3 regions of the Streptomyces sp. NPDC017520 genome follow, and region 2 is predicted to be linked to each of the others. Evidence: riboswitches for the same ligand, from Rfam matches in the RefSeq annotation. Region 2 holds a riboswitch; each other region holds the start of a gene.
The links. A riboswitch is a leader RNA that binds a small molecule or an ion and turns the genes downstream of it on or off. The one in region 2 is predicted to bind cyclic di-AMP.
Positions count from the first base shown of each region.

Region 1: another riboswitch for cyclic di-AMP. It lies ahead of ACH4KB_RS24835 (peptidoglycan DD-metalloendopeptidase family protein); the one in region 2 lies ahead of ACH4KB_RS12840 (M23 family metallopeptidase).
Region 3: another riboswitch for cyclic di-AMP. It lies ahead of ACH4KB_RS27435 (NlpC/P60 family protein); the one in region 2 lies ahead of ACH4KB_RS12840 (M23 family metallopeptidase).

Region 1 is NZ_JBIRKB010000010.1:290,869-300,484, reverse strand. Features, by position in the region: gene ACH4KB_RS24845 (STM4011 family radical SAM protein) at 1-575, shown strand, start outside; gene ACH4KB_RS24840 (SGNH/GDSL hydrolase family protein) at 588-1,415, opposite strand; gene ACH4KB_RS24835 (peptidoglycan DD-metalloendopeptidase family protein) at 1,604-2,575, opposite strand; cyclic di-AMP (ydaO/yuaA leader) riboswitch at 2,578-2,738, opposite strand; gene ACH4KB_RS24830 (tyrosine-protein phosphatase) at 3,182-3,994, shown strand; gene ACH4KB_RS24825 (DUF6126 family protein) at 4,043-4,216, opposite strand; gene ACH4KB_RS24820 (helix-turn-helix domain-containing protein) at 4,282-4,890, opposite strand; gene ACH4KB_RS24815 (aspartate aminotransferase family protein) at 4,965-6,362, opposite strand; gene hpnH (adenosyl-hopene transferase HpnH) at 6,454-7,473, opposite strand; gene ACH4KB_RS24805 (1-hydroxy-2-methyl-2-butenyl 4-diphosphate reductase) at 7,479-8,126, opposite strand; gene shc (squalene--hopene cyclase) at 8,126-9,616, opposite strand, start outside.
Region 2 is NZ_JBIRKB010000004.1:485,765-495,380, reverse strand. Features, by position in the region: gene ACH4KB_RS12850 (M16 family metallopeptidase) at 1-218, shown strand, start outside; gene ACH4KB_RS12845 (M16 family metallopeptidase) at 245-1,615, shown strand; cyclic di-AMP (ydaO/yuaA leader) riboswitch at 1,837-2,004, shown strand; gene ACH4KB_RS12840 (M23 family metallopeptidase) at 2,018-2,833, shown strand; gene ACH4KB_RS12835 (GntR family transcriptional regulator) at 3,011-3,718, shown strand; gene ACH4KB_RS12830 (HPr family phosphocarrier protein) at 3,877-4,158, opposite strand; gene ACH4KB_RS12825 (GNAT family N-acetyltransferase) at 4,400-7,378, shown strand; gene ACH4KB_RS12820 (DUF5998 family protein) at 7,466-8,062, shown strand; gene ACH4KB_RS12815 (alkaline phosphatase family protein) at 8,062-9,249, shown strand; gene ACH4KB_RS12810 (thymidine kinase) at 9,296-9,616, shown strand, end outside.
Region 3 is NZ_JBIRKB010000013.1:60,584-70,199, forward strand. Features, by position in the region: gene ACH4KB_RS27420 (lipase family alpha/beta hydrolase) at 1-195, shown strand, start outside; gene ACH4KB_RS27425 (peptidoglycan DD-metalloendopeptidase family protein) at 401-2,173, shown strand; gene pcrA (DNA helicase PcrA) at 2,274-4,751, opposite strand; cyclic di-AMP (ydaO/yuaA leader) riboswitch at 5,032-5,198, shown strand; gene ACH4KB_RS27435 (NlpC/P60 family protein) at 5,197-6,435, shown strand; gene ACH4KB_RS27440 (hypothetical protein) at 6,479-6,832, opposite strand; gene ACH4KB_RS27445 (NlpC/P60 family protein) at 7,080-8,159, shown strand; gene ACH4KB_RS27450 (GNAT family N-acetyltransferase) at 8,202-8,972, shown strand; gene ACH4KB_RS27455 (LuxR C-terminal-related transcriptional regulator) at 8,982-9,616, opposite strand, start outside.

The DNA of each region.
Region 1 (9,616 bases), on a different contig from region 2:
GACAGACACCGTACGAGAGGTTCCTGGGCAAGTGCCGGGAGCTGTCCGCCAAGGGGATCCGCTACAGCGTGGGGGTGGTGGGCTTCGACGCCCATCTGGAGGAGGCCCGGCGGCTGCGGGCGGCGCTGCCGGAGGAGGTCTATCTCTGGGTGAACGCCGCCGAGGGGCACTCCTACACCGACGAGGAGGCGGCGCGGTGGACGGAGCTGGATCCGCTGTTCCCCTTCAGCCGTGATCCGCACCGTTCGGCGGGGCTGCCCTGCCGGACGGGCGAGTCGGTGATCTCGGTGGACGGCGACGGCACGGTGCGGCGCTGTCACTTCGTCAAGGCGGAGCTGGGCAATCTCTACGACGGCAGCTACCGCCGGGCGCTCGGCCCGCGGGCCTGTCCGCTCGCCGTGTGCGACTGCCACATCGGCTATGTGCATCTGGAGTCGCTGCCGCTGTACGACGTGTTCGCGGGCGGTGTTCTGGAGCGGATACCGGCGACCCACACCCGGGGCGGGGGCACGCCGCCGGACGGGCTCGTGGTGCCGGGCCCGTCCCGGCGTGCGCTTCCCCTGCTGGAGCTCTGACCGGCTCGACGGCTACAGCGGCAGGAGGTCCGGGCGCTTCGCCTCGACGTGGTCGCCGGAGGACTCTCCGCGCAGCCGACGGCCGATCCAGGGCACGAGGTATTCGCGGGCCCACTGGATGTTGTCGCGCCGTGCGTCGAAGGGGCTGCGCTGGACCTGCGGCGGCCAGGGCTGGTCAGGGTCGGCGGGCACCTCGTGGCCGAGGACCTGCGCGGCGCGCAGCGCCACGCGGGTGTGGCCCTCGGGCGACAGATGCAGCCGGTCGTTGTCCCACGCGCGCCGGTCCTGCACGGAACGCAGCGACCACAGGTCCAGCACGGGGCAGTGGTAGCGGTCGGCGATGGCCCGCAGATGGACGTTGTACGTGGCGATCTTGCCGCGCATGTGGCGCAGCACCGGAACGCCCCGGGTGTCGAAGCCGGTGGTGACCATGACCGTGCCGACGGCGTTGCTCAGGTCGGCGACCGCCCGCTCGAAACGCTCGGCGAGGTCGTCGGGGTCGGTGCCGGGCCGGATGATGTCGTTGCCGCCCGCGCAGAAGCTGACCAGGTCGGGGGCCAGCTCCTTGGCGCGCGGGATCTGCTCCTCGACGATCTGGTCGAGGAGACGTCCTCGTACGGCGAGATTGGCGTAGCGGAAGTCCCCGTGCGGGGAGCCTTCGGGGCCGGTCGCCCCCTCGGGAGCCGGGAGCCGGTCGGCGAGGAGCACCGCGAAGCGGTCCGCCCAGCCGAGATATGTCCCGTCGGGGCCGGGATCGCCGACGCCCTCGGTGAAACTGTCGCCAATCGCCGCGTACGACCCGATGGTGTGCTGCTGGTTGTTTCTCGAATCGTCTGCCACAAGCACTTATCCTGCATCGTGCGATGTGACCTACGCGACCGTAATACGGGGTTGACGGGTGGTGAGATAGACCACCCGGTCAGTTTTTGGTAAAGCCGGAATAAGTGGAGGGACGGTGCGCCGCAGCGCACCGCCCCTTGATCACTTCTCGCCCGGGTCCGGTCGGACGGAGACGCCGGACGGAGACGTCAGACCGAGACGCCGTGCTGACGCAGGTAGGCGATCGGGTCGATGTCCGAGCCGTAGCTCGGGCCGGTGCGGACCTCGAAGTGCAGGTGCGGGCCGGTGGAGTTGCCGGTGGAGCCGGAGAGGCCGATCTGCTGGCCGCCGGTGACGGTCTGGCCGACGGAGACGTTGAGCGAGGACTGGTGGGCGTACTGGGAGTACATGCCGTCCTCGTGCTGGATGACGACCTCGTTGCCGTAGGAGCCGCTGTTGCCGGCCGAGACCACGGTGCCCGGGCCGATGGCGAGTACGGGGGTGCCGGAGGCGGCCTGGAAGTCCGAGCCGGTGTGGTAGCCGCTGGACCAGCTGGCGCCGGAAGCCCGGTACTGGGTGGTGACGTTGGCGCTGGCCAGCGGGGCGGACCAGCCGGAGCCGGTGGCTTCGGAGGAGCCGGTCCGCGACGGGCTGCCGGAGCCCTCCGAGTCGTCGGCGGAGACGGTGTCCGCCTTCGGGGCCTCCTTCGGCGCGGCCTTGGGCGCCGGTGCGGCCTTCTTCGGTGCGGCCTTCTTCGGGGCGGCCTCGGGAGCCGCGGACTTCTCGGCCGGGGCGGAGCCCTTGGCGCCGAGCGTCAGCTTCATGCCCGGGTGGATCAGGCTGGGGTTCTCGCCGACGGTGGAGCGGTTGTCCTGGTACAGCTTCTCCCACCCGCCCTTGAGCTGGTGCTCGGCCGCGATCTTCGCCAGGTAGTCGCCGGAGACGACGGCGTACGTCTTCGGGGCGGCCTTCGACGCGGCGGGGGCGGTGACCGGGGCGGTCTGCGCGGCGGCCACCGAGGCGGCGGCGGGCTTCGCGGCCGGAGCGGCCTGGTCCGCGGCGTTCGCGACGGTGGCGCCGATGAGCGGGAGGGCGAGTGCGGCGCCGCCGGTCCCCGCGGCGAGGACGCCGCGGGAGATCGGGCCGGACTTCGGACGGCGGTGCTTACCCTTTGCGGGCATGGGAAGTTCCTCTCCGGCGCCTGCGAGGTGAGCTGTCGGGTTCGGGCTGGAGATGCCCGGTCGCGTTGCGGCGACTTCACCCCGAGCCGGCCCGGATCGCTCCGGATCGGCGGCTTACCTGGTTCCCCCGCTCCTGCCACGCGTGAGTGGGTGGGTGCGAATTCCGGGCGGCGGCAGGATTAGGCGGTCCGTCCGGATTGCGGCGACCGTAAACGAGTCAGGACGAGCTGAACAAGCCATCGGTTGCTCGCCGGAATCATCGGTTCCATAGCGATCCGGAATTCCCGTCACACTCCGTGGATTACGGATCTTGACTTTCCGTGCGGGCAACGGGAATACCCTGGGGCGCGCTCACCACGGACCGTCACGGATATGATCCCGCTCACCTCCGAAATCCCATCTCCCCCATTAGCGGGGCATGTTCTGCGAAATGCACCAATACGGACACGCGATCGGCTTCGCTGCTGACGTTGAGTCAGACCGACCACCCCGGCACCCCGCACCGGGCGCGCGACCGTGATGATTTTCCGTCGAATCGATGTCGTATCGTCACGGGAGCGCCCTCGCCGGCGAGCCGCGCCGACGCCAGAGATCCCAGGAGCCACCGTGACGCAGCAGGTGCCGCAGGTCCCGCCGACAGAGACCGTGCTGACCGGAGTCCGCAACTTCCGCGACGTGGGCGGGCTCCCCACCGCGGACGGCCGGCGCACCGCCTTCGGGCGGCTCTACCGGAGCGGCCACCTGGCGCACGCCACGGCCGAGGACGCGGCTTTCCTCGGCGGGCTCGGGCTGCACACGATCTTCGACTTCCGCCACTCCGCCGACCACCAGCTCGACGGATACGACATCGAGCTGGCAGGTGTCCGTAATATCAGCATTCCGCTCTCGGATCCGGCCGACGGCGCGGAGTTCTGGCGGCTGGTGAGCGACGGGAACATCGAGCAGTTGCGCTCGGCCCTCGCGAACGGCAAGGGCGTCGACCGCATGATCCGGATGTACCGCGCGACGATTCTGGACCGCACCGCCGAGCACAGCCGGGTGCTGCACTCCCTGGCCGAGGACAGCGTCCCGGCCTTGATGCACTGCGCGGCGGGCAAGGACAGGGCCGGTCTCTCGATCGCGGTCGCCCTGCTGGCGGTCGGCGTCGAGCCGGAGGCGATCGAGGAGGACTACCTCAAGTCCAACGACCTCCACCGCCGCTACGCCGTGAAGCGCTCCGACCCGTCCGGCACCGGTATGTCGCCCGAGGTGCTGGAGCTGCTGGATCCGCTCTTCGGGGCGCGGCCCGCCTACCTCGCGGCGGCCTTCACGGCCATCGAGGAGAACTGGGGAACGACGGACCGCTACCTGGCGGAGGGGCTGCAGGTCTCCTCCGAGACCCGGGAGCGGCTGCGCGAGCGCCTGCTCGACCAGGGCTGACCCGGACGGGAAGCGATCCGTCCGGGGCGGGGGGTCGTCCGACCGCCGTCACTTGCTCCCGGCCACCACGAAGAGCAGATAGAGGAAGCCCGCGACGACGTGGCCCGCCACCAGGTAGGCGAAGAGCCGGATGATGACGCCGCGCGGCATCCGCTTCTCCTGCGGGTCCTCGTTCGGGCGGCGGCCGGGGCCCAGCGGGTCGTAGTGCTCGGAATCGGACATGACGGTCCTCTCGGTCGGCCTCACGGCCGGTGGAGCGAAGGATGAGGCCGGCCGGGACGGCCGGTTCAGCGCGCGTGAAGGGCGCTGCCGAGGCACAGCTCGGCGGCGGGGCTCTGCAGCAGGGAGTGGACGAAGAGCAGCTCCGCGCCGCAGCGGTCGATCGCCGCGATCCGGTGCGGGGTGAGCGAGTCGAAGTGGGCGCTGTCGCCGGGTTCGAGGTCGTGGACGGTGTCGCCGAGCCCGATCCGCAGCCGCCCCTCCAGGACGTACAGCCACTCCTCGCCGGGGTGGACCCGGACCAGGTCGCCCTGGGCCCCGTACGGAACGCGGACCCGCAGCGCCTGCATCGCGCGGCCGGATCCGCCGGCCTGCCGGTACATCCAGCCGTCGGCCTCCGCCCCCTCGAAGCCGCCGCCGCGGACGATCGCGTCCCGTTCGGGCGGCTGCTCGCCGAGCAGTTCGGAGACCGTCGTACCGTAGATACGGGCCAGGCCCAGCAGCATCGGCAGCGAGGGCTGCCTGCGGCCGGTCTCCAGCCGGGAGAGATGGGCCGGCGAGAGTCCGGCCCGGCCGGCGGCGGTCTCCAGGGTGAGGCCGCGATCGCGGCGCAGGTCGCGCAGTCGGGGTGCGACGCCGGGGAGCTCGTCCGGCACCCCTTCGTCCGGAGGGTTCATGGCTCCATTGGGCCAGGATCTTTCCTCTGAGGCAAATAAATTGCCTCAGAGGCAATCCCTCTCCTCCCGGCCGGTCAGCGGTTGGCCACGGCCTGCTTGACCAGCGTCCGGCCGAAGTCCCACATCAGTCCGCCGCCACTGTGCGCGTCGTCCATGACGGACGTGAAGGCCGCCACGAAGCGGTCCACCTCCGCGTCCCCGATGACCAGCGGCGGGATCAGCTTGATCACTTCCAGGTGGTCGCCGGAGACCTGGGTGAGGATCCGGTGCTTCTGGAGCAGCGGCACCACGACCATCTGCGCGAAGAGGCCCTTGCGGGCCGCCTGGAGCATGGTCCAGCGGCTGCGGAGCTTGAGCGAGGCGGGCCGGCCGAACTCGATGCCGATCATCAGCCCGCGCCCGCGGACCTCGTGCAGCAGCTCGTAGCGGTCCACCAGGGCCGCCAGCCGCTCGCGCAGCAGGTCGCCGGTGCGCCGGGCGTTGGCGACGGTCTCCTCGTCCTCCATCACCGTCAGGACGGCGAGCCCGGCCGCCATCGCCTGGGCGTTGGAGCCGAAGCTCGCGGAGTGGACGAGGACCCGGTCCATCGAGGAGTAGACCTTGCGGAAGATCCAGTCCTTGCCGAGGGTCGCGCCGACGGGCACATAGCCGCCGGAGAGCGCCTTGGCAACGCACACCAGATCGGGCTCCACCCCCTCCTCGTGCTGGTAGGCGTAGAAGTCCCCGGTCCGGCCGAGGCCCGTCTGCACCTCGTCGACGATCAGGAGCGCCTTGTGCCGGTGCAGCAGCTCCTGCGCCCCGCGCAGATAGCCGGGCGGTGCGGCGTGCACGCCCTTCCCCTGGACGGGCTCCACGACGAGGGCCGCGACGTCGCCCCGCGTCAGCTCGCGCCGCAGTGCCGCCAGGTCGCCCAGCGGGACGGCCGTGTCCGGCAGCAGGGGGGCGAAGCCGTCGCGGAAGCCGCTCTCCCCGTTGACCGAGAGGGAGCCGGTGGTGAGCCCGTGGAAGGCGTGGTCGCAGTAGAGGACCCGGGGCTTCCCGGTGGCGTAGCGGGCGAATTTCAGCGCCGTCTCGACCGCCTCCGTGCCGCTGTTCCCGAAGAAGACGCGGTCCAGGTGCGGGCTGTGGGCGAGGAGCTTCTCGGCGAGCAGGCCGGGCAGCGGCTGGCAGTCGAAGCGGGTGAGGTCGGCGAGCTGGGCGTCCAGGACGTCGTGCAACGCCTGTCGGACGACGGGGTGGTGACGGCCGAGGCCCATGACGCCGAACCCGGCGAGCATGTCGAGGTAGTCGTTGCCCTCCGCGTCCCAGAAGTACGCGCCCTCGGCCCGCTCGTAGACCTTGTCGAAGCCGATGGTGTGCAGCATGCGCGGCAGCTGGTGGTTGAGGTGGCGTGCGTGCAGGTCGTACCGTTCGGCCCCGCGCTCGGCGAGGAGCCGAGCCAGATCGAAGCCCTGGGATCCGCCGTCCGTCATCGCCCGCTCTTCCCTTCGGGTGTGCTGCGCCATGAGGGCCGGCCGCCCCGGGAGAACCGTGGCGGCCGGCCGTACCTCGTCGGACACCGCCTCAGCGGTTGCTGCTGATGGTCTCCCGCGCCGCGCGCAGGGATTCCTTCAGGGACCCCATGGTGGCGAGCACCGCCGTGGGCTCGTAGCCGCAGTGCGCCATGCAGTTGGCGCAGCGAGGGTCCTTGCCCCGGCCGTACTTCTCCCAGTCGGTCTCCTCGATGAGCTGGCGGTAGGTCGGTACGTAGCCGTCGTTCATCAGGTAGCAGGGGCGCTGCCAGCCGAAGAGCGAGTAGTTGGGGATCGCCCACGCGGTGCACGGGAAGTCCGCCTTGCCCTCCAGGAAGTCCAGGAAGAGCGGTGAGTGGTTGAGCCGCCAGCGGGCCCGGTTGCCGCCCGCGAAAGCCTTCTTGAACAGCTCGCGGGTCTGCTCGACGCCGAGGAAGTGCTCCTGGTCGGGGGCCTTCTCGTAGGCGTAGGCGGGAGAGATCATCATCTCGTCGACGTGCAGGTCGTCGTTGAGGTAGTCGAGGACCTCGATGATGGTCTGCGGGGTGTCGGTGTTGAAGAAGGTGGAGTTGGTGGTAACGCGGAAGCCGCGCCGCTTGGCCTCCTTCATCGCGGCGACGGCCTCGTCGAAGACGCCTTCCTTGGCGACCGACTCGTCGTGCCGCTCGCGCAGTCCGTCGATGTGCACGGCGAAGGCGAAGTACGGGGACGGGGTGAACTTGTCGAGCTTCTTCCGCATCAGCATCGCGTTGGTGCAGAGGAAGACGTATTTCTTCCTGGCCACGAGCTGGCGCACGATCTCGTCGATCTGGGGGTGCATCAACGGTTCGCCACCGGCGATGGACACCATGGGGGCGCCGGATTCGAGCACCGCGCCCACCGCCTGGGCGACCGGCATACGCTGCTTCAGGACACCGGCCGGGTGCTGGATCTTCCCGCACCCCTCGCAGGCGAGGTTGCAGGCGAACAACGGCTCCAGCTCGACGATCAGTGGGAACTTCTCACGCTTGCGGAGCTTCTGTTCGAGGAGATACGTCGCAACCTTGATGGACTGGCGGAGCGGCATGGCCATCTAGCTCACCTCCTGGGGAGCAGTAAAGATCGGTGCCATTCGTAGAAAGCCGGAAGGACGGAACGAAGAACGCGGAACGCCGATATTCCACCGCGTACGGTGCCGATACGGACGAGCTCGTGCTCTGGAGCGTCCACGACCACCCGGACGGCCGCAACCGGGCGCGGCCCGTGGCACAGGGCGGTACGCAGTGTCGCGGCGGACTCCATGTCCACCGCGATGGCGCCGCCCGCCCGCAGCGCGGCCCGCTCGGAGCCCCGTACGACGTGGTCGGAGCCGGTCAGCGGGCCGGTGTGGACCGTACGGCCCGGAACGGCCCTGGCGAGCGCGGCGACCAGGACGCCGGTGCCCGCGCAGGGTGTGGTGCCGTCGGCGTCCCGGGTCTCCTCGGCGACGACGAGGTCCCCCGGGTGCATCCCCGGGGCGAGGCCGGCGCAGAAGCCGGAGGCGATGACGGCGGCGTCGGGGACCCCGCCGGGGCCCAGGAGGCGCGCCACGGCCGCCTCCGCCGCCCGGGGGCCCATTCCGGTGCGCAGGACCCGCACCGGGCCCGTTGTGCCCCTGCCGCTGCGCAGGGCCACCTGCTCGATGCCGAGGGCGCAGGCGACCAGCAGGGGCGTCGCGGGACTCCCCCGCCGTCCCGGGTCTCCCATCAGGCCCCCTCGGCGGCGGTCGCCCGGCCGGCGAACGGGTCGCCGTACACATAGCGGCCGAGCGCGGTGAGAGGGAAGACCTGGCGGTAGAGGTGGTAGTTGATGGAGAAGTCCCAGGGGAAGCCGGTCCCGGTGAAATACGGCTCGTCCCAGGAGCCGTCGGCCTGCTGCGCCTCGGTCAGCCAGGTGACGCCGCGGGCGACCGGGCGGGTGTCGCGGCGGCCGGCGGCGAGGAGCGCGAGCAGCGCCCAGGCGGTCTGGGAGGCCGTGGACTCACCGTGCCCGATCCACTTCTCCTCCTGGTAGGAGCGCAGGTCCTCGCCCCAGCCGCCGTCGTCGTTCTGGACGGACTCCAGCCATCCGACGGCCCGGCGGATGGCGGGGTGCCCCGCGGGCAGCCCGGCGGCGATCAGGGCGGGCACCACGGACCCGGTGCCGTAGACGTAGTTGACGCCCCAGCGGCCGAACCAGGCCCCGCACGCCTCCTGTTCGGCCAGCAGCCACGCGATGCCCTCGCGGGTACGGGGGTGGCTCGCGAGCCCTTCGACGGCGAGCATCTCCACGACATGGCCGGTGACGTCGGCCGACGGCGGGTCGATGACCTCGCCGAAGTCGCAGAAGGGCAGGCGGTTGGGGAAGGGGCTGGTGTTGTCGGCGTCGAACGCGCCCCAGGCGCCGTTGCGGGACTGCATCCCGAGGCTCCAGCGGACCCCGCGGTCGATGGCCGCCTGCATGCGGGCGGGGTCGGGGTGGCGCACCCGGCGCAGCGCCAGGACGACTTCCGCGGTGTCGTCGATGTCCGGGTAGTTGTCGTTGTGGAACTCGAACGCCCAGCCTCCTGGAGCCAGTTCAGGCTTCCGTACCGACCAGTCACCGGGTCTGGTGATCTCCTCGGCCAGCATCCAGTCGGCGGCCTTCACCAGGGCGGGGTGGTCGGGTCGGAGCCCGGCGTCGGCCAGCGCGATGGTGGCGAGGCAGGTGTCCCAGACGGGCGACTGGCAGGCCTCGACCATGCGGGCGCCGTCCTCGCGCCGGACGGCGAACCGGTCGAGCGAGGCCAGGCCCGCCTTCATCACCGGGTGGTCGAGGTCGTAGCCCATCAGGTGCAGGGCGATGACGGAGTAGACGGCGGGCGGCTGGATCCCGCCCCAGCAACCGTCGTTCTCCTGGCGCTCGATGATCCAGCGGGCGGCCAGGTTCATCGCGATGCGGCGCAGGGGGCGCGGGGCGACCTTGTGGTAGAGGTGCAGCCCTTTGTCGAGGCGCTGGAAGACGCCGTCCCAACTGGCGGGCGGGGCGAGCTTCCTGGGCGGGTTGGGGTGGTCCGGGTCGGTGTGCAGTTCGTCCAGGGCGAAGGGCGCCGGGCGCACCGGGCGTTTCGCGGAGACGATGGTGAGCGGCACGATGGTCTGCCGGGCCCAGCAGCCGAAGTCGTAGATGTTGAGCGGGACCCACTTGGGGAAGAACATCAGCTCGGGCGGCAGTTCGGG
Region 2 (9,616 bases):
TCCTGTTCGGTGACCCGCAGCTCGCCCTGAGCGCCGTGGGCCGCGTCCTGGACGTCACCGCGGAGGAGGTGCGCGCGGCGGCCGAGGCGGCCCTGCGCCCCGACAACCGGGCGGTGCTGGTGTACGAGCCCATCGAACCCGTCGAGCCGGCCGACGAGGCCGACGAGGGCACGGCAGCCACCGAGGGCACCGACGCGCACGAGGGGGCGGACAAGTGAGCGACGCCGCCGTGACTGGAGTAGCCATGGAGTACCACCCGCAGCCCACGCCCGGCACGGCCCGCCCCTGGGCCTTCCCGGCGCCCGAGCGCGGCGCCCTGCCCAACGGGCTGACCGTGCTGCGTTGCCACCGCCCCGGCCAGCAGGTCGTCGCGGTGGAGATCTTCCTGGACGCGCCGCTGGAGGCCGAACCCGAGGGCCTGGACGGCGTGGCCACGATCATGTCGCGGGCGCTCTCGGAGGGCACCGACAAGCACAGCGCCGAGGAGTTCGCCGCCGAGCTGGAGCGCTGCGGCGCCACGCTCGACGCGCACGCCGACCACCCCGGCATCCGGGTCTCCCTGGAGGTCCCGGTCTCCCGGCTGACCAAGGCCCTCGGGCTGGTCGCCGAGGCGCTGCGGGCCCCGGCCTTCGACCGGAGCGAGATCGAGCGCCTCGTCGGCAACCGCCTCGACGAGATCCCGCACGAGCACGCCAACCCGTCCCGGCGTGCCGCCAAGCAGCTCTCCAAGGAGCTGTTCCCGGCCACCGCCCGGATGTCCCGCCCGCGCCTGGGCACGGAGGAGACGGTCCGGCGGATCGACGAGAGGGCCGTGCGCGCCTTCTTCGACGCCCACGTCCGGCCGTCCACCGCGACGGCCGTGATCGTCGGCGACCTGACCGGTATCGACCTGGACGCGCTACTGGCCCAGACCCTCGGCGACTGGTCGGGCAACGCCGGCCAGGCCCGCCCGGTGCCCCCCATCACCGCGGACGACACCGGCCGCGTCGTGATCGTGGACCGGCCCGGCGCGGTCCAGACCCAGCTGCTGATCGGCCGCATCGGCGCCGACCGGCACGAGCGCGTGTGGCCCGCCCAGGTGCTCGGCACCTACTGCCTGGGCGGCACCCTCACCTCCCGGCTGGACCGGGTGCTGCGCGAGGAGAAGGGTTACACCTACGGGGTGCGGGCCTTCGCCCAGGTGCTGCGCTCCAGCGGCCCCGACTCGGGCGGCGCGGCCATGCTCGCGATCAGCGGCTCGGTGGACACGGAGTCCACGGGACCGGCGCTGGACGACCTCTGGAAGGTCCTGCGGACGCTGGCCGCCGAGGGGCTGACCGACGCCGAGCGCGAGACGGCCGTACAGAACCTGGTGGGCGTCGCCCCGCTGAAGTTCGAGACCGCCGCATCCGTCGCGAGCACGCTGGCCGACCAGGTCGAGCAGCACCTCCCCGACGACTACCAGGCCCACCTCTACGCCCGGCTCGCCGAGACGGGCACCGTGGAGGCGACCGCCGCCGTGGTCAGCGCCTTCCCGGTCGACCGGCTGGTCACGGTCCTCGTGGGGGACGCCGCCCGGATCGAGGAGCCCGTGAAGGCCCTCGGCATCGGAGAGGTGTCCGTCGTCACCGGCTGACGCACGTGTGGCACACCGCCGCGAACAGGACCCCGACGAACGCATATTCGTCGGGGTCCTCCTTTTTGTTCGATTAGTCCATTTCATCCCCTTTGGGGGAGAGGTTGCCTGTCTGCCCTGTGGGATGTGCGACAAATCCCCTTGTCCGTTTGGTGATGGGAAGTCGCCCCGCCTAGCGTCGGCTCGGCTGTCCGCCACCCGTATGCCGCAGCCGCGGCGCCGGGCAGTCATCGCCGAGTCCCCGTCAGGCGCGAGCCTGGGGAGCCGGGGACCCACGCAGTCCCTGGGGTGAATCGGAGGCCCGTGCCGCGAAACCGGCGCGGGGATCCGTAGGAGACCTTCCTGCTCCGAACCCGTCAGCTAACCCGGTAGGCGAGAAGGAAGGAAAGGATCAGCCCCTCCATGGCGTTCACCCGTGCCACCGGGAAGCACCGTGCCCCGAGCCGCCTCACGCGCCGGAGCGCCCAGGCCGCCGGCATCGCGGCTCTGGCCACCACCGGTGTCCTCGGCTCGCTGGCCTCGCCGGCCCTCGCCGCGGACACCGAGGCCGCCCAGGTCGCCGACACCGGCCTCACCCAGACCGTCGCCCTCGACGCCACTCTCGCCGAGCAGATAGACGCCCAGGCCCACGCCCAGAAGCAGCAGGCCGACGCGATCGCGAAGGCGAAGGCCGAGGCCGCCGCGGAGGCCCGCGAGAAGGCCGCCAAGGCCAAGGCCAAGGCGGAGGCCGAGCGCAAGGCAGAGGCCCGCGCCAAGGAGGTCCGCGAGGAGAAGGCCCGTGCCGCCCGCGCCGCCGAGCGCGCCCGCCTGAACGCCTTCCACCTCCCCGTCGCCGGCTCCCACGTCACCACCGGCTACAACGCCGGCGGTTCGCTCTGGTCCTCCGGCAGCCACTCCGGCGTGGACTTCCAGGCCGCCTCCGGCAGCTCCGTCGTCGCCGTCGGCGCCGGCACGGTCGTCGAGGCCGGCTGGGGCGGCGCGTACGGCAACAACATCGTGCTCCGGATGACGGACGGCACGTACACCCAGTACGGCCACCTCTCCTCGATCGGCGTCTCCGTCGGCCAGAGCGTCTCCTCCGGCCAGCAGATCGGCCTCTCCGGCTCCACCGGCAACTCCACCGGCCCGCACCTGCACTTCGAGGCCCGGACCAGCCCCGACTACGGCTCCGACATGGACCCCGTCGGCTACCTGCGCTCCCACGGACTGAACGTCTGACCCGCCCCGCGCGACGTTGCCCGAAGGCCCCGGCACCCGCCGGGGCCCTCGGCGATTCGGGCCCGTGGATATCCACGAATTCCGGCCTGCCATCGGAAATTCCGGCAGATTGCAATAGAGTCACGGAACAGACGTCGGGCGGCCGCGTTTCGCGGGGATCAAGGCGGAGGTTCGGACATGCGCATTCCCGCGCATTCGGTATGCACGGCAATCCGTGACGACATCGTCTCCGGTGTCTACGAGCGGGGCAGCCGCCTCACCGAGGAGTTGCTGGCCCGCCGCTACGGGGTCTCCCGCGTCCCGGTCCGTGAGGCCCTGCGCACCCTGGAGTCCGAGGGCTTCGTCGTCACCCGCAGACATGCGGGCGCCTGTGTCGCCGAGCCCACCGTGCAGGAGGCGGCCGACCTCCTGGAAGTGCGGATGCTGCTGGAGCCCCTGGGGGCGGCCCGCGCCGCGCAGCGCCGCACGGAAGCCCACCTGAAGGTGCTCCGGGGCCTGGTCAGACTGGGCCAGGAGCGCGCCCGCCGGGGCGAGGGCGAGGATCTGCGCTCGCTGGCCGGCTGGTTCCACGAGACCCTCGCGCAGGCCTCCGGCAGCCCCGGGCTCATCGCCCTGCTCACCCAGCTCCGGCACAAGATCGCCTGGATGTACGCGGTCGAGCAGCCGGCCCGCCCGGTCGACTCCTGGGCCGAGCGCGGCGCGATCGTGGACGCCGTGGCGCGCGGCGACGCCGACCGGGCGAGGGCGCTGACCGCCCAGTACGCGGAACGCGCCGCGGGGGCCCACCGGCTGCGCCGCCCGCGACCGCCGGGGCGGCGCACCGCGCCCGTTCCCCGCGTGAGTACTTCGCAACATGACGTAAACATCGCGGGCGTCCGCAATTAACAGAAGAGCCGTAGACAGAGAGAAGTAATTGCGGGGCATTGTTTGTGCTGTCCGCAATTGTCGATGCGTAGCTCTTTTCCGAAAGCGAAAGAGCCGTGACCCCTCAGAGGGTCACGGCTCTCGCACCGGTCGAATCCGGCCGGGCCGGGTCGCGTGGGTCAGACGGTCTCGGGGAGTTCTTCCAAGCCCTCGGCGACCAGCTTCGCGAGCCGGTCCAGAGCGGCCTCGGCTTCGTCCGCGTCGGACGCGAGCACGATCTCCTCGCCGCCCTGTGCGCCCAGGCCGAGCACGGCGAGCATGGAGGCGGCGTTCACCGGGTTGCCGTCGGACTTGGCGATCGTCACGGGGACGCCGGAAGCCGTGGCGGCACGGACGAAGATGGAAGCGGGGCGGGCGTGCAGGCCCTCGGCCCAACCGACGTTTACGCGGCGCTCAGCCATGGTTCTGCCCTTCACATATCAACGGTTGTCTAGACCAGTCTCTCATGCAGTGCGTGGTGCTGTGCCCGGCCTCCTGTCCGGCGCTGTGCCCGGTCTCCTGCCGGTCCTGCCCGGTCTCCTGCCGGTCCTGTGCCCGGCCTCCTGTCCCGTCCTGTGCTCCGGCGGCCCCCGGTCCGGGCCCCCTCAGACTGCCCGGGCACCGATCCCTCCGCGACCGGGGTCCCCGCCGTAGGCTTTGCCCATGGAGCCCACGCCGGAGCAGAGTCCGCATCACGCGTACCCCGACCACTGGGAAGCGGACGTGGTGCTCCGCGACGGGGGCACCGCGCGCATCAGGCCGATCACCACGGACGACGCCGAGCGACTGGTCAGCTTCTACGAGCAGGTGTCCGACGAGTCGAAGTACTACCGGTTCTTCGCCCCGTATCCGCGCCTATCCGACCGGGACGTGCACCGCTTCACCCATCACGACTACGTCGACCGGGTGGGACTGGCCGTCACGATCGGCGGCGAGTTCATCGGAACGGTCCGCTACGACCGCATCAACGACCAGGGCCGCCCCGCCTCAGCCCCCGCCGACGAGGCCGAGGTCGCCTTCCTCGTCCAGGACGCCCACCAGGGCCGGGGTGTCGCCTCGGCGCTGCTCGAACACATCGCCGCGGTCGCCCGGGAGCGCGGCATCCGCCGCTTCGCCGCCGAGGTGCTCCCCGCCAACAACAAGATGATCAAGGTGTTCCGGGACGGCGGCTACACCCAGCGCCGCAGCTTCGAGGACGGCTCCGTCCACCTCACCCTCGACCTCGAACCCACCGAGAAGTCCCTCGCCGTCCAGCGCGGCCGCGAACAGCGCGCCGAGGCCCGCTCGGTGCAGCGTCTGCTCGCCCCCGGCTCCGTCGCGGTCATCGGCACCGGCCGCACGCCCGGCGGCGTGGGCCGCACCGTCCTGCGCAACCTCCTCGCCGCCGGCTACACGGGCCGTACGTACGCGGTGAACCGCGCCTTCGACGAGCGCCTGACCACCCTCGACGGCGTCCCCGCCCACCGCTCGCTCGGCGAGATCGGCGAGCAGGTCGACCTCGCGGTCATCGCCGTCCCCGCCCACCGGGTCCCCGAAGCCGTCGCCGACTGCGGGGAGCACGGAGTCCAGGGGCTGGTCGTCCTCTCCGCCGGATACGCCGAGCGGGGCGCCGAGGGCCGCGAACTCCAGCGCGAACTGGTCCGCCAGGCGCGCTCGTACGGCATGCGGATCATCGGCCCGAACGCCTTCGGCATCATCAACACCGCCGAGTCCGTCCGGCTGAACGCCTCGCTCGCCCCCGAGTCGCCCGCCCGCGGCCGGATCGGCCTGTTCACCCAGTCCGGCGCGATCGGCATCGCCCTGCTCTCCGGCCTCCACCGGCGTGGCGCGGGCCTGTCCTCGTTCATCTCGGCGGGCAACCGGGCCGACGTCTCCGGCAACGACTTCCTCCAGTACTCCTTCGAGGACCCGGACACCGACGTCGCCCTGCTCTACCTCGAATCGCTCGGCAACCCCCGCAAGTTCACCCGCCTCGCCCGGCGCACCGCCGCCGTGAAGCCCGTCGTCGTGGTCAAGGGGGCCCGGCACAGCGGCTCCACCCCGCCCGGCCACGCCGTCCCGGTCAGCCGCATCCCCGACGCCACGGTCTCCGCGCTGATGCGCCAGGCCGGCGTCATCCGGGTCGACACGGTGACCGAGATGGTCGACGCCGGACTCCTGCTGGCGGGCCAGCCGCTCCCGGCCGGGCCCCGGGTCGCCATCCTCGGCAACTCCGAGTCCCTCGGCCTGTTGACGTACGACGCCTGCCTGGCCGAGGGGCTGCGCCCACGCCCGCCGATCGACCTCACCACCGCCGCCTCCCCGCAGGACTTCCGGGACGCGCTGGCCGAGGCGCTGGCGGACGGGACCTGCGACGCCGTGATCGTCACCGCCATCCCGTGGGTGGGGGAGAACGGAGAGGCCGAGACCGGTGACGGACAGGTGCTGGCCACGGCCCTCCACAAGGCCGTGGCCGGGGGTGCGGCCAAGCCGGTGGCCGTCGTCCACGTCGAGATCGGCGGCCTCGCCGAGGCGCTGGCCGCCGCGTCCAGCACCGCCGCGCTAGGCCCCCGCACGGTGACGCCCGCCGCCGACCGGACCCGGGCGGCCACTTCCTCCTCGACCGCCCCGGTCCCGGGCTCCGACGCGCCGGCCGCCCCGAAGGCCAGCTCCGCCCCGGCCCCGGCCCCCGGCGCGCCCGCCGCCCCACAGGCCAGCCCCACCCGGGCCACCCCCGGCGCCCCGGAAGCCAGCTCCGCCGCGGAGGCCGCCACGGGCCACGGCCCCGGCCGCATCCCCGCCTATCCCGCCGCCGAACGCGCCGTGCGGGCCCTCGCCGAGGCCGTGAAGTACGCCCAGTGGCGGCGCCAGGCGGCTGTGCCCGGCAAGATCCCCGAGTTCCTCGACGACACCATCGACGAGCCCGGGGCCGCCGCCCTGATCGAGGCACAACTCGCCACCGCCCCCGACCCGCGTGGCCGCCCGCTCACCCACGACGAGGCCCGCGAACTGCTCGGCCGCTACGGCATCGCCGTCCGCCCCACCCTCCCCGCCCCGGACCCCGAGGCGGCCGTCGCCGCGGCGGCCCGGCTCGGCTACCCGGTCGCCCTCAAGACCACCGCGCCCCACCTGCGCCACCGCGCCGACCTCGGCGGGGTCCGCCTCGACGTCGCCGACGAGGAGGCGCTGCGCCGGGCGTACGGAGAGCTGACCGATCTCCTCGGCAAGCCCGCCGAACTGCTCCCCGTTGTCCAGGCGATGGCCCCGCGCGGCGTGGACACCGTCGTCCGCGCCTCCATCGACGCCGCCGCCGGGGCCGTCCTCTCCTTCGGCCTCGCGGGCGCGCCCTCCGAACTGCTCGGCGACACCGCGCACCGGCTGGTCCCCGCCACCGACCGCGACGCCGCCGAGCTGATCCGGTCCATCAGGGCCGCCCCGGTGCTGTTCGGGTGGCGCGGTTCGGCCCCGGTCGACACGGCCGCGCTCGAAGAGCTGCTGCTGCGGCTGTCCCGGCTGGTCGACGACCATCCCGAGGTGGTCTCCGTCGCCCTCGAACCGGTCGTCGTCGCCCCGCACGGACTGACGGTGCTCGGCGCGAGCGTCCGGCTCGCCCCGCCGCCCGCCCGGAACGACCTCGGCCCCCGACGCCTTCCGAACTACTGAGACCCGCCGGCGACTGCCGACGGATCCGACCGCCGCCGCCCACCGGGGCGTCCCCGACAGCCACCGGTCCGCCGTAGGATGGTGCTCATGGCAAAGACCGGTACGACGACCCAGGGGCTGCGCGCGGCGATCGAGCGCAGCGGCTACTACCCGGCCCTCGTGGCCGAGGCGGTGGAGGCCGCCGTCGGGGGAGAGCCGGTCGCTTCGTACCTGGTGCACCAGGAGACCACGTTCGACTCCAACGAGGTGCGCCGTCATGTGACGGTCCTCGTCCTGACCGAGCACCGGTTCATCGTCAGCCACACCGACGAGCAGGCCGCCGACACCAGCTCCCCGACGCCGTACGCCACCACCTCCACCGAGTCGGTGAAGCTGGAGCGGATCTCCTCCGTCGTGGTCAGCCGCGTCGTGGCCAACCCGGAGAAGTACGTCCCGGGCACGCTGCCCCGCGAGGTCGTCCTGACCATCGGCTGGGGCGCGGTCTCCCGGATCGACCTGGAGCCCGCCGCCTGCGGCGACGCCAACTGCGAGGCCGACCACGGCTACACCGGCAGCTCCACCGCCGACGACCTGAGCCTGCGGGTCAGCGAGGCAGGCGACGGCCCCGACGCCGTGCGCCAGACCCTCGCCTTCGCCCAGTCGCTCTCCGAGGCCACGGCCGCCACCGCGGCGACCGGCCGCTGATGGCCCAGCCCGCCTGGCAGGACCCCGTCCTGCTGCCCCTCGACACCGCGCCCGTGCCGGAGTACGGCAGCGGCTCGCTCGCCGACCTGCTGCCGACGCTCGCCGCCGGACAGGAAGTGCCCGGCTTCACCGCCGCGATCCCCGAGCTGACCCCGGCCGACCGCAACTGCGTCTTCCTGATCGACGGCCTCGGCTGGGAGCAGATCAAGGCCCACCCGGACGAGGCGCCCTTCCTGCACTCCCTCCTCCCCACCTCGCGCGGCGGCACCGGCCGCCCGCTCACCGCGGGCTTCCCCTCCACCACCGCCACCTCGCTCGCCTCGGTCGGCACGGGGCTGCCGCCCGGCGAGCACGGCCTTCCCGGCTACACCGTGCGCAACCCGGAGACCGGCGAGCTGATGAACCAGCTCCGCTGGAAGCCGTGGACCGCGCCGAAGGTCTGGCAGCCGTACCCGACCGTCTTCCAGCTCGCCGACACCGCGGGCGTGCACACCGCGCAGGTTTCCGCGCCGACGTTCGAGCAGACTCCCCTCACCAAGGTCGCGCTCAGCGGCGGTTCCTTCCTCGGCCGGCTCTCCGGCGAGGACCGGATGGACGTCGCCGCCCAGCGCCTGGCCGCCGGCGACCGCTCGCTCGTCTACACCTACTACAGCGAGGTCGACGGCAAGGGCCACCGCTTCGGCACCGACTCGGACGCCTGGCGCGGCCAGCTGATGTACGTCGACGGGCTCGCCCGACGCCTCGCCGAGCAGCTCCCGCCGCGCTCGGCGCTCTACATCACCGCCGACCACGGCATGATCGACATCCCGTTCGACGAGCAGTCCCGGATCGACTTCGACGAGGACTGGGAGCTGCGCGCAGGCGTCGCCCTCCTCGGCGGCGAGGGACGCGCCCGCCACGTCTACGCGGTGCCGGGCGCCCAGGCCGACGTCCTGGCCGTCTGGCGCGAGGTGCTCGGCGAGCAGTTCTGGGTCGCGAGCCGGGACGAGGCCATCGCGGCCGGCTGGTTCGGGCCGACGATCGACGAGCGGGTGTACGGCCGGATCGGCGACGTGGTCGCCGCCGCCCATGACGACGTGATCATCACGGCCTCCGTCAACGAGCCGCACGAGTCGGCCATGGCGGGCGTGCACGGCTCCCTGACCCCCGTGGAACAGCTCGTCCCCCTCCTCGAAGTACGCTCGTAACCCTTCCCGCCGTGCCCACCCCCCTCCGAAAGGTGCTTGCCCCCTCATGCCCGAGCTGGTGTTCTTCTCCGGAACCATGGACTGCGGAAAGAGCACGCTGGCCCTGCAGATCGGTCACAACCGCTCCGCACGCGGGCTCCAGGGAGTGATCTTCACCCGGGACGACCGCGCGGGGGAGGGGAAGCTCTCCTCCCGGCTCGGCCTGGTGACCGACGCCGTCGAGGCCGAGGTGGGCATGGACCTGTACGCGCACATCGTCGACCGGGTCAGCCGGGGCGGCCGGGTCGACTACGTGATCGTGGACGAGGCGCAGTTCCTCGCCCCGGACCAGATCGACCAACTGGCCCGCGTCGTCGACGACCTGGGG
Region 3 (9,616 bases), on a different contig from region 2:
CCGGTCGGAACAGCGTGCGTCGACCATCCGGATCTCGACGCGGTGAACGTACGCGTCACCGGCATCGGACACCTCGCGCTGCCCGTGCACCCGACGGTGGCCGCCGCGATCCGTGAGGCTCTTGAGGCACCGGAGGCCGGAGAGGACACCGCCACCGCTGCCGGATCCTCCACCGGGGCGACTTCCGCGGCCTGAAATAGAACATCAGTCGAACGTAGGACCAAGGCTGCGCCTGCCGTCCACCGAAAGACGGACGATTGCCCGTTTCCTGCGAACGCAAAACCTGTCGAAGATTGTCGTCCTCACATACCGCCGGGTACAGTCGCGGCCACTGCTTCCCCCTGGGACTCCCCTGACCGGGACCCAGAACAGTCCTGCTGCCGAGGCGAGAGAGAAGTTGGTGAACGACCAGCACCCCCACGCCGGGCCTGTCGGGTACGACGACCGATCGACCGGCAGCTTCGCCACCGACCCGCTCTTCGGCTCCCTTCCGGGCGGCCACGACACCGGCTACGACGCGGGTCCCCCCGCTGCCGGACACGGCGACACCACCTACGGCGCCGGCTATGACACGACGTACGCGACCGGCCTGCCGGACCACAGCGGCCAGTACGACTCCTCCGCGTGGAACACCGACACCGGCGCACAGCAGACGCCCGCCTACGACGGTTACTCCGCCCAGGAGCAGGCCCCGCAGCAGTGGGACACCTCCGGGGCCTGGCAACAGGTCGCCGAACAGAACCTGACCGGCCAGTGGGCGACGGCCGACACCGGCGCGTTCCCCACCACGGGCTTCCCCGCCGCCGCCCCGTACGGCACGGAGAACACGCAGGCCACGGAGGCCTACAGCACCGGGGTGTACGGGACGGACGCCTACGACACCGGTACGTACCCGGCCGGTACCGCGTACGGAGCCGACGGCGTCCACGGCGCCGACGCCTACGAGACCGGGTCGTACCCGACCGGCGCGTACGGCACGACGGCCGTCGCCGCCGACACCGGGACGTACGCCAGCACCGCCTTCACCACCGGCACGTTCGACGCGGGCACCCACGACACCGGTTCGCATGGCTTCGGCGCCTACGAAACCGGCGCTTACGGCACCGTTTCCTACGGCACGGGTACGTACGACACGGGCGCCTACGACGCGACGGCGTGGAACTCCGGCGCCACGCCCGGGGACACCGCGTATGAACCCGAACAGACGTCGCACCCGCTGTACGAACAGCAGCCGGCCGACGCGACGGCGCCCGGGGCGGCGGCCGAACCGGACGGTACGGCCGAGGAGCCGGAGACCGCCCACCACTCCACCGCCGAGTTCGCCGCCCTCGCACCGGACGCCGTGCCGGAGCCGGAAGCCGGGGACGACTTCCCCGCCACGCACTCCGTGAACCACACCGCCGTCCGACCCCCCGCCCCCCGCAACCGGGCCCGTCGGCGTACTCCCGCCAAGCGTTCCGCCCTGCTGACCGTCGCGGTGCCCTCCGCCTGCGTGATGAGCGTCGCGGGCATCGCCGCCGCCTCGGTCGGCGGGATGCCCGGCGGCGAGGAGAAGCCGGAGGAGACGACCACCTCGCTGGCGGTGGCCGACCCCAGCACGGTCAAACCGGTCGCCGCGAACAACCGGCTGGACAGCCAGCTGGAGCAGCTCTCCGAGGGCAGCGACGACTTCCGTGAGCGCGCGAGCCGCACCCAGGAGCGCATCGACCTGCGGGAACGGCAGGCGGCGGAGAAGAGGAAGCGCGCGGAGGATGCCGCACGCCGCGAGGCGCTGCGTCCCAAGTTCGTCCTGCCGGTCAAGCAGCACGGGCTCAGCGCCTACTACGGCCAGGCGGGCGTCAACTGGATGTCCGTGCACTCGGGCATCGACTTCCCCGTCTCGTACGGCACTCCGGTGATGGCCGCGACCGACGGCACCGTACGCACGCAGCTGAACAGCGCCTACGGGGTCATGGCGATCGTGACCGCCGCCGACGGCACCGAGACCTGGTACTGCCACCTCAGCAGCACCAAGATCCGCTCCGGCCCGGTGAAGGCCGGCGACGTCATCGCGTACGCCGGGAACTCGGGCAACTCCACCGGCCCGCACCTGCACTTCGAGGTCCGGCCCGGCGGCGGCTCGGCGATCGACCCGCTGGCGTGGCTGCGCAGCAAGGGCCTCGACCCTAGCTGATACGGCATCACGAGCACGGACAGACGGAAACAGACGGAAGCGGGAGAGAGTGCCTCGGCGCTCTCTCCCGCTGCCGTCTGTCCGGCTCTGCCCCGCCCGCCTACAGCTTCTCGACCGGCGCGTACCGCAGGAGCAGCTTCTTCGGACGTTCGTCGCCGAAGTCGACCGTCGCCTTGGCCTGGTCGCCGAAGCCCTCGACGGCCGTCACCGTGCCGAGCCCGAACTGGTCGTGCGTGACCCGGTCCCCGGCCACGAGGGTGACCGTCGGCTTCTCCGCGCCGCCGCGCCGGGTCGCGAAACCCGAGGGTCCGGAGCGGGAGCGGGAGGAGGACAGCGAGGACGTGATGCCGGAGGTGGGCCCCGCGGGGGCGGCCATCGGGCCCTTGCGCCGCCAGTCCAGGTGCGCTTCCGGGATCTCCTCCAGGAAGCGCGAGGGCGGGTTGTACGAGGGCTGGCCCCAGGCGCTGCGCATCGCGGCCCGGGTCAGGTAGAGCCGTTCGCGGGCGCGGGTGATGCCGACATACGCGAGGCGGCGCTCCTCCTCCAGCTCCTTGGTCTGGCCGAGGGCCCGCATGTGCGGGAAGACGCCGTCCTCCATGCCGGTGAGGAAGACGACCGGGAACTCCAGCCCCTTCGCGGTGTGCAGGGTCATCAGCGTGATGACGCCGGAGCCGTCCTCGTCCTCGTCGGGGATCTGGTCGGAGTCGGCGACGAGCGCGACCTTCTCCAGGAACTCCGCGAGCGTGCCCGCGCCCTCCTCCTCGGCGCGCTCCTGCTCGAATTCGAGGGCGACGGCGGCGAGTTCCTGGAGGTTCTCGATGCGGGTCTCGTCCTGCGGGTCGGTGGAGGCCTGGAGCTCGGCGAGATAGCCCGTGCGCTCCAGGACGGCTTCCAGCACGACGGCGGGGCCGGCGCCGGACTCGACGATCGTGCGCAGCTCCTCCATCAGCGTGTTGAAGCGCTTGACGGCGTTGGACGAGCGGGCGGCCATGCCGTACGCCTCGTCGACGCGGCGCAGTGCCTGGGGGAAGGAGATCTTCTCGCGCATCGACAGGGCGTCGATCATCGCTTCGGCGCGGTCGCCGATGCCGCGCTTGGGGACGTTGAGGATGCGGCGCAGCGGGACGGTGTCCTCGGGGTTGGCGAGGACCCGGAGGTAGGCCAGGACGTCCCGGACCTCCTTGCGCTCGTAGAAGCGCACACCGCCGACGACCTTGTAGGGCAGACCGACGCGGATGAAGATCTCTTCGAAGACACGGGACTGGGCGTTGGTCCGGTAGAAGACGGCGACGTCGCCCGCCTTGGCGTCGCCCGCGTCGGTGAGCCGGTCGATCTCGTCGGCGACGAACTGCGCCTCGTCGTGCTCGGTGTCGGCGACGTAGCCGGTGATGCGGGCGCCGCTGCCGGCGTTGGTCCAGAGGTTCTTGGGGCGGCGGCTCTCGTTGCGCTCGATGACGGCGTTGGCGGCGGAGAGGATCGTCTGCGTGGAGCGGTAGTTCTGCTCCAGGAGGATCGTCGTCGCGCTCGGGTAGTCCTCCTCGAACTGGAGGATGTTGCGGATGGTCGCGCCCCGGAAGGCGTAGATCGACTGGTCCGCGTCGCCCACCACGCACAGCTCGGCGGGGGCGTCGGCCTCCCCGGCCGGGCCGACCAGCTCCCGTACCAGCGTGTACTGGGCGTGGTTGGTGTCCTGGTACTCGTCGACGAGGACGTGGCGGAAGCGGCGGCGGTAGTGCTCGGCGACGTCCGGGAAGGCCTGGAGGAGGTGGACCGTGGTCATGATGATGTCGTCGAAGTCCAGGGCGTTGGCCTCGCGCAGGCGGGCCTGGTAGAGCGCGTACGCCTGGGCCAGGGTCTTCTCGAAACCTCCCCCATTCTCGGCTTCGCTCGAACGGGAGGTGCCCCCTCCGGCCTGCCCGGCGAAGGTCTCCTCGTCGATGAGCTCGTTCTTGAGGTTGGAGACCTTGGCGGTGAAGGACTTCGGCGGAAACTGCTTCGGGTCCAGGTCGAGGTCGCGGCAGACCAGGGCCATCAGGCGCTTGGAGTCGGCGGCGTCGTAGATCGAGAACGACGAGGTGAAGCCGAGCTTCTTCGACTCGCGGCGCAGGATGCGGACGCACGCGCTGTGGAAGGTCATGACCCACATGGCGTTGGCGCGGGGGCCGACGAGCTGCTCGACGCGCTCCTTCATCTCGCCCGCGGCCTTGTTGGTGAAGGTGATCGCGAGAATCTGCCCGGGGTGCGTCCCGCGCTCGGCCAGCAGGTGGGCGATGCGGTGGGTGAGGACCCGGGTCTTGCCGGAGCCGGCCCCGGCGACGATGAGCAGCGGGGACCCGGCGTGCACGACGGCGGCGCGCTGCTCGGTGTTCAGCCCGTCGAGCAGGGCGGCGGAGTCGATCACCGGGCGCGCGTGACCGTCCCGGTAGTACCCGTCCCGGGGCGGCGGGGGCGCGTCGTAGACGCCCTCGAAGAGTCCCTCCGGCACCGCTTCGGGCGCGTGGTCCTCGGGGGGCGGCGGGGGGCCGTCCTCCGCGGACTGGAGGCCGGTCAGGAAACTGTCGTCAAAGAGGCTGCTCATCGCCCCCCGAGTCTAGGCGGCCGGACTGACAAGCTACTGCCGAAGGTGAGAAGGCGGCGTCGGCACCGGGGAATCGCCCGCGCCTCACCCGTACGCACGGAGAGCGGACGTCGACGTTCCGTGAAGGAGTGCCCGGTCGGAGGGGGTGTCGGCCCCCCGATCCGGAAAGGTCACGAAAATGTATCGGGCATATCGCTCATCGTCCTTCCCAGCGGCGGGGCCGGTTGGCTAGCGTGCTCGGTCAGGTGGCCCGTACCTCCCTGGGGCGAACCACGCCCGACGGGCACCTCTGCCGAATCCGTCCCGCCGCCCTGGCGGTGCGGAACCGGGGACCCACACGCGACACCGGGGTGAATCGGTCCGTGCCCTCGCATGCGGACCGTAGGACAGCCTTCCGTTCCGTCCGAACCCGACAGCTAACCCGGTAGGCGGTCCACGGAAGGAGATGCCGGTCTTGGCATCGCATCGCAAGCCGCGCACGAAGGTGCGCACCACCACCCCCGCCGTCGGGCTGACGACGGCCGCGCTGGCCTCCGTGACGCTGCTCTCCACGCAGAGCGCCACGGCCGCGCCGGCTGAGCCGAAGCCCGCCATCGAGGAAGTGCAGAAGAAGGTCGACGCCCTGTACCGGCAGGCGGGCGCCGCGACCCAGGAGTACAACCGGGCCAAGGCCGCCTCCGCGTCCCAGCAGGCGAAGGTCGACACGCTGCTCTCCGACGTGGCGAAGCGGGCCGAGAAGATCAACGAGGCGCGCCGGGCGCTGGGCTCCTACGCGGCGGCCCAGTACCGCAACGGGGGCATCGCGCCGGCGGCGACGTTCTTCCTGGCGGACAACCCGCAGGGGTACTTCGACCAGAGCCGGCTGATGGACCGGGCGACGGAGCGGCAGCAGAAGGCCGTCGCCGAGGTCCGTACGCAGCAGGCCTCGGCGGCGAAGAAGCGCGCGGAGGCGGTGAAGAGCCTGGAGACCCTCACCGAGACGCAGGCCACGCTCGCCTCCAGCAAGAAGGACGTGCAGACCAAACTCACCGAGGCCCGGAGCCTGCTGTCGAGGCTGACCGCCGAGGAGAAGGCGCGGCTGGCGGAGCTGGAGCGCAAGAAGGAGGCCGAGGCGAAGGAGAAGGCGGCGAGGCTGGCCGCCCGGCAGGCCGCCGAGGCGAAGGAGAAGGCCGAGGCCGAGGAGAAGGCCCGCGAGGAGGCGGCGAAGGAGTCCGGCGGCGGTTCGGGCACGGGATCCGGCTCCGGCTCCGGTTCCGGTTCCGGTTCCGGTACGGGAACGGGAACGGGAACGGATCCGGGCTCCGGCTCCGGCACCGGTACGGACAGCGGTTACGCCGCCAAGGCGGAGAAGGTCCTGGCCTTCGCCCGCGCCCAGATCGGGAAGCCGTACGTATGGGGCGCGTCGGGCCCCTCCAGTTACGACTGCTCGGGGCTGACGCAGGCGGCGTGGCGGGAGGCGGGCGTGACCCTGCCCCGGACTACCTGGGACCAGGTGGAGGTCGGGACGCGGGTCGCCACGTCCGATCTGATCCCCGGAGACCTGGTCTTCTTCTACGACGACATCAGCCACGTCGGCATCTACAAGGGCGACGGGATGATGATCCACGCCCCGAAGCCGGGTGCGAACGTGCGCGAGGAGTCGATCTACTCCATGCCGATCTACGGAAGCGTGCGACCGGCGTGACGCGTGCCGGGGGCGGCCCTTGGGCGGCCGCCCCCGGGGAGACTCAGGTCCAGACCGTGGCGATGAAGATGTTGGCGGCCGTCAGTCCGCCGACCGCGGCGAACGCGCCCTTGTCCACCGTCTCGTCGTCCCGCTTGACGTAGACGAGGGCGAGGATCACGACCAGCAGCGCGAGCTTGATGCCGATCTTGACGTTGTTCACGGTCTGGTCGTCGGCCTGGTTGAGCCCGACCAGGGCGATACCGGTGACGAGCATGGTCAGCGCGCCGTGCAGCATGGCGGGGGTGAAGCGGGCGGTGCCCGCTCCCATGGCCTTCATCTGCGTCAGGAAGCCACCCAGCAGGGAGGCGATGCCGATGATGTGCAGGGCGACGAAGACATTGATGAGTACGTCCATGGCTCCGGAGCCTAGCCAGGGCCAAGGATGTGCCTTTCAGTGAGGCCCCCCTTCCTTGTGCGCTTCCTCCGAAATTGAATGCATTGCCCTGATATATGGGCGTATGAGTGATCACCCATGGCCGATGAAACGTCACATCAGGGCAATAGCAGTCATGCCGACTCTTTTCCCGGCACCGGGATTAGCGTCCTTCACGGACCCGCCGGTATTCCCCCGGCGGACAGCCGACAGGAAGGATGCCGCCCCCGTGGCAGCGCACCGCAGGTCAGCTCACCGAAAACCCAAGCAGCGCCCGCTCACCGGCTCTGCTGCCCGCACCGCCGCCACCCTGGCGCTCGCCGGGGCCGCCACCGCGGGGTCGGTCACCGGGGCGGGCGCGGCCCCCGCCGAACCGGCCCCCACCGCCTCGCAGGTCAAGGCGGAGATCGACCGGCTGTACCACGACGCCGAGGTCGCCACCGAGAAGTACAACGGGGCGAAGGAAGAGGCGGCCACCGCCACCCGCGCCGTCGACGCCCTGGCCGACGAGGCCGCCCGTCGCACCGCCCGCCTCAACACCGCCCGGCACGCCCTGGGTTCGCTGGCCACCGCGCAGTACCGCGGCGGAACCCTGGACCCGGCCCTGCAACTGGCGCTCTCCTCCGACCCCGACGCCTTCCTGCAACGCGCCTCCTACCTCGACCGGGCGGGCGACCGGCAGAGTGGGCTCCTGCGCGGCATCCGGCGACAGGTCTCCCAGATCACCCGCGTCAAGGCCCGCGCCGACCAGGAGACCGAGCGCCTCGCCGCCCGCCGCGCCGAGCTGCGCGAACACCGCACCGCGATCCGCACCAAGCTGGCCGACGCCCGCAGGCTGCTGGACACCCTGACCGCCGACGAACGCGCCGCCCATGAGCGCTCCGCCGACGCCCGGCACGGCGGCGGCCCGGCCCACGCCGACCGCTCGTCCGTCCGCAGCGGTCCGGTGGCGGCCCCCGGCTCCCGCGCCGCCCAGGCCATCGACTTCGCGTACGGCGCGATCGGCAAGCCGTACGTCTGGGGCGCGACGGGCCCGAACGCCTTCGACTGCTCGGGCCTGACCCAGGCGGCCTGGAAGGCGGCGGGCGTGAGCCTGCCGCGCACCACCTACACCCAGATCAACGCCGGATCCCGGGTCCCCCGCTCCGAACTGGCCCCCGGTGACCTGGTCTTCTTCTACTCCGGAATCAGCCATGTCGGCCTCTACATCGGCGGCGGCCAAATGATTCACGCCCCGCGCCCCGGAGCACCGGTCCGCATCGCGCCCGTCGATGAAATGCCTTTCGCCGGAGCGACCCGGGTGGCATAGTCCGCCGCGCACGTCCCGCTCTCCCGCCGAAGGAATCCCCGTATGACGTCGATGGCGACCGCCGTCCAGGACTATGCCCGGGCGCTCGCGCTGCTCTCCCCCGACCACTACCGGGTGGGCCCGTTCACCGTCCGGCACAACCCGGGCTGGGAACTGAAGTACGCCAACTACGCCATCCCCGACCGGGAGGCGGAACCCACGGCGGACGACGTGGCGGCCCTGGTCGACGCGTTCGGGAAGCACGAACGGCTTCCCCGCCTGGAGTTCCTGCCCGCCTGGGCCCCGGCCGTCGAACCGGCCCTGCTCGCGGCCGGTTTCACCGTGGAGAACCGCGCCCCGCTGCTCGCCTGCGGCCGCGAGGACCTCCGGCCGCCGAAGCCGGTCGACGGCCTCCGTATCGGCACACCGGCCACCGAGGCAGAGTTCACCGAGGCCGCCCGCGTCCAGCACCACGGCTTCGGCGGAGAGGGCGAGCCCGATCCGGGGGCGACCGACTGGCTGCGCGCGGCCGCCACCGGCGACGGGGTCGCCGCACTGGCCGTGCTCGACGGCGCACCGGCCGGCGTCGGCGGCTGCTCGGCCGCGATCGACGGCCTGAGCGAGCTGGCCGGGCTCGCCGTCGCCGCTCCCTTCCGTCGTCGGGGCGTCGGGGCTGCGCTCTCGGCCTGGCTGACGGAACGGGCCTTCGCCCAGGGCTGCCGGACGGTCTGGCTGGAGCCCGGCGACCCCGGCGTCGAGCGGGTCTACGCGAGCATCGGCTACCGCCGGATCGGCGAGAAGGTCAACATCTCGCTGGAGCCGGCCGACGGGTGAGCAGCGGTCTCAGACCAGCCGCCGAGCCGTCGCCCACCGGGTCAGCTCGTGCCGGTTGGAGAGCTGGAGCTTCCTGAGGACCGCCGAGACGTGCGACTCGACCGTCTTCACCGAGATGAACAGCTGCTTGGCGATCTCCTTGTAGGCGTAGCCGCGGGCGATCAGCCGCAGCACCTCGCGCTCGCGCTGGGTGAGGCGGTCCATGTCCTCGTCGACCGGCGGGGCGTCCGTGGAGGCGAAGGCGTCCAGGACGAAGCCGGCCAGGCGGGGCGAGAAGACCGCGTCGCCCTCCTGGACCCGGAAGACCGAGTTCACCAGGTCGGTGCCGGTGATCGTCTTGGTGACGTAGCCGCGCGCACCGCCGCGGATGACGCCGATGACGTCCTCCGCGGCGTCCGAGACGGACAGCGCGAGGAAGCGGACCGGGTTCTCGGCCGTGCCCATCATGGGGGCGCAGCGTCGGAGCACCTCGACGCCGCCGCCGCCCGGGAGGTGGACGTCGAGGAGGACCACCTCGGGGCGGGTCGCCGTGATGACGGTGACCGCCTGGTCGACGTCGGCGGCCTCGCCGACCACCTCGACGCCGGTCTCCTCCGTGCGGCCGATCTCGGCCTGCACCCCGGTGCGGAACATCCGGTGGTCGT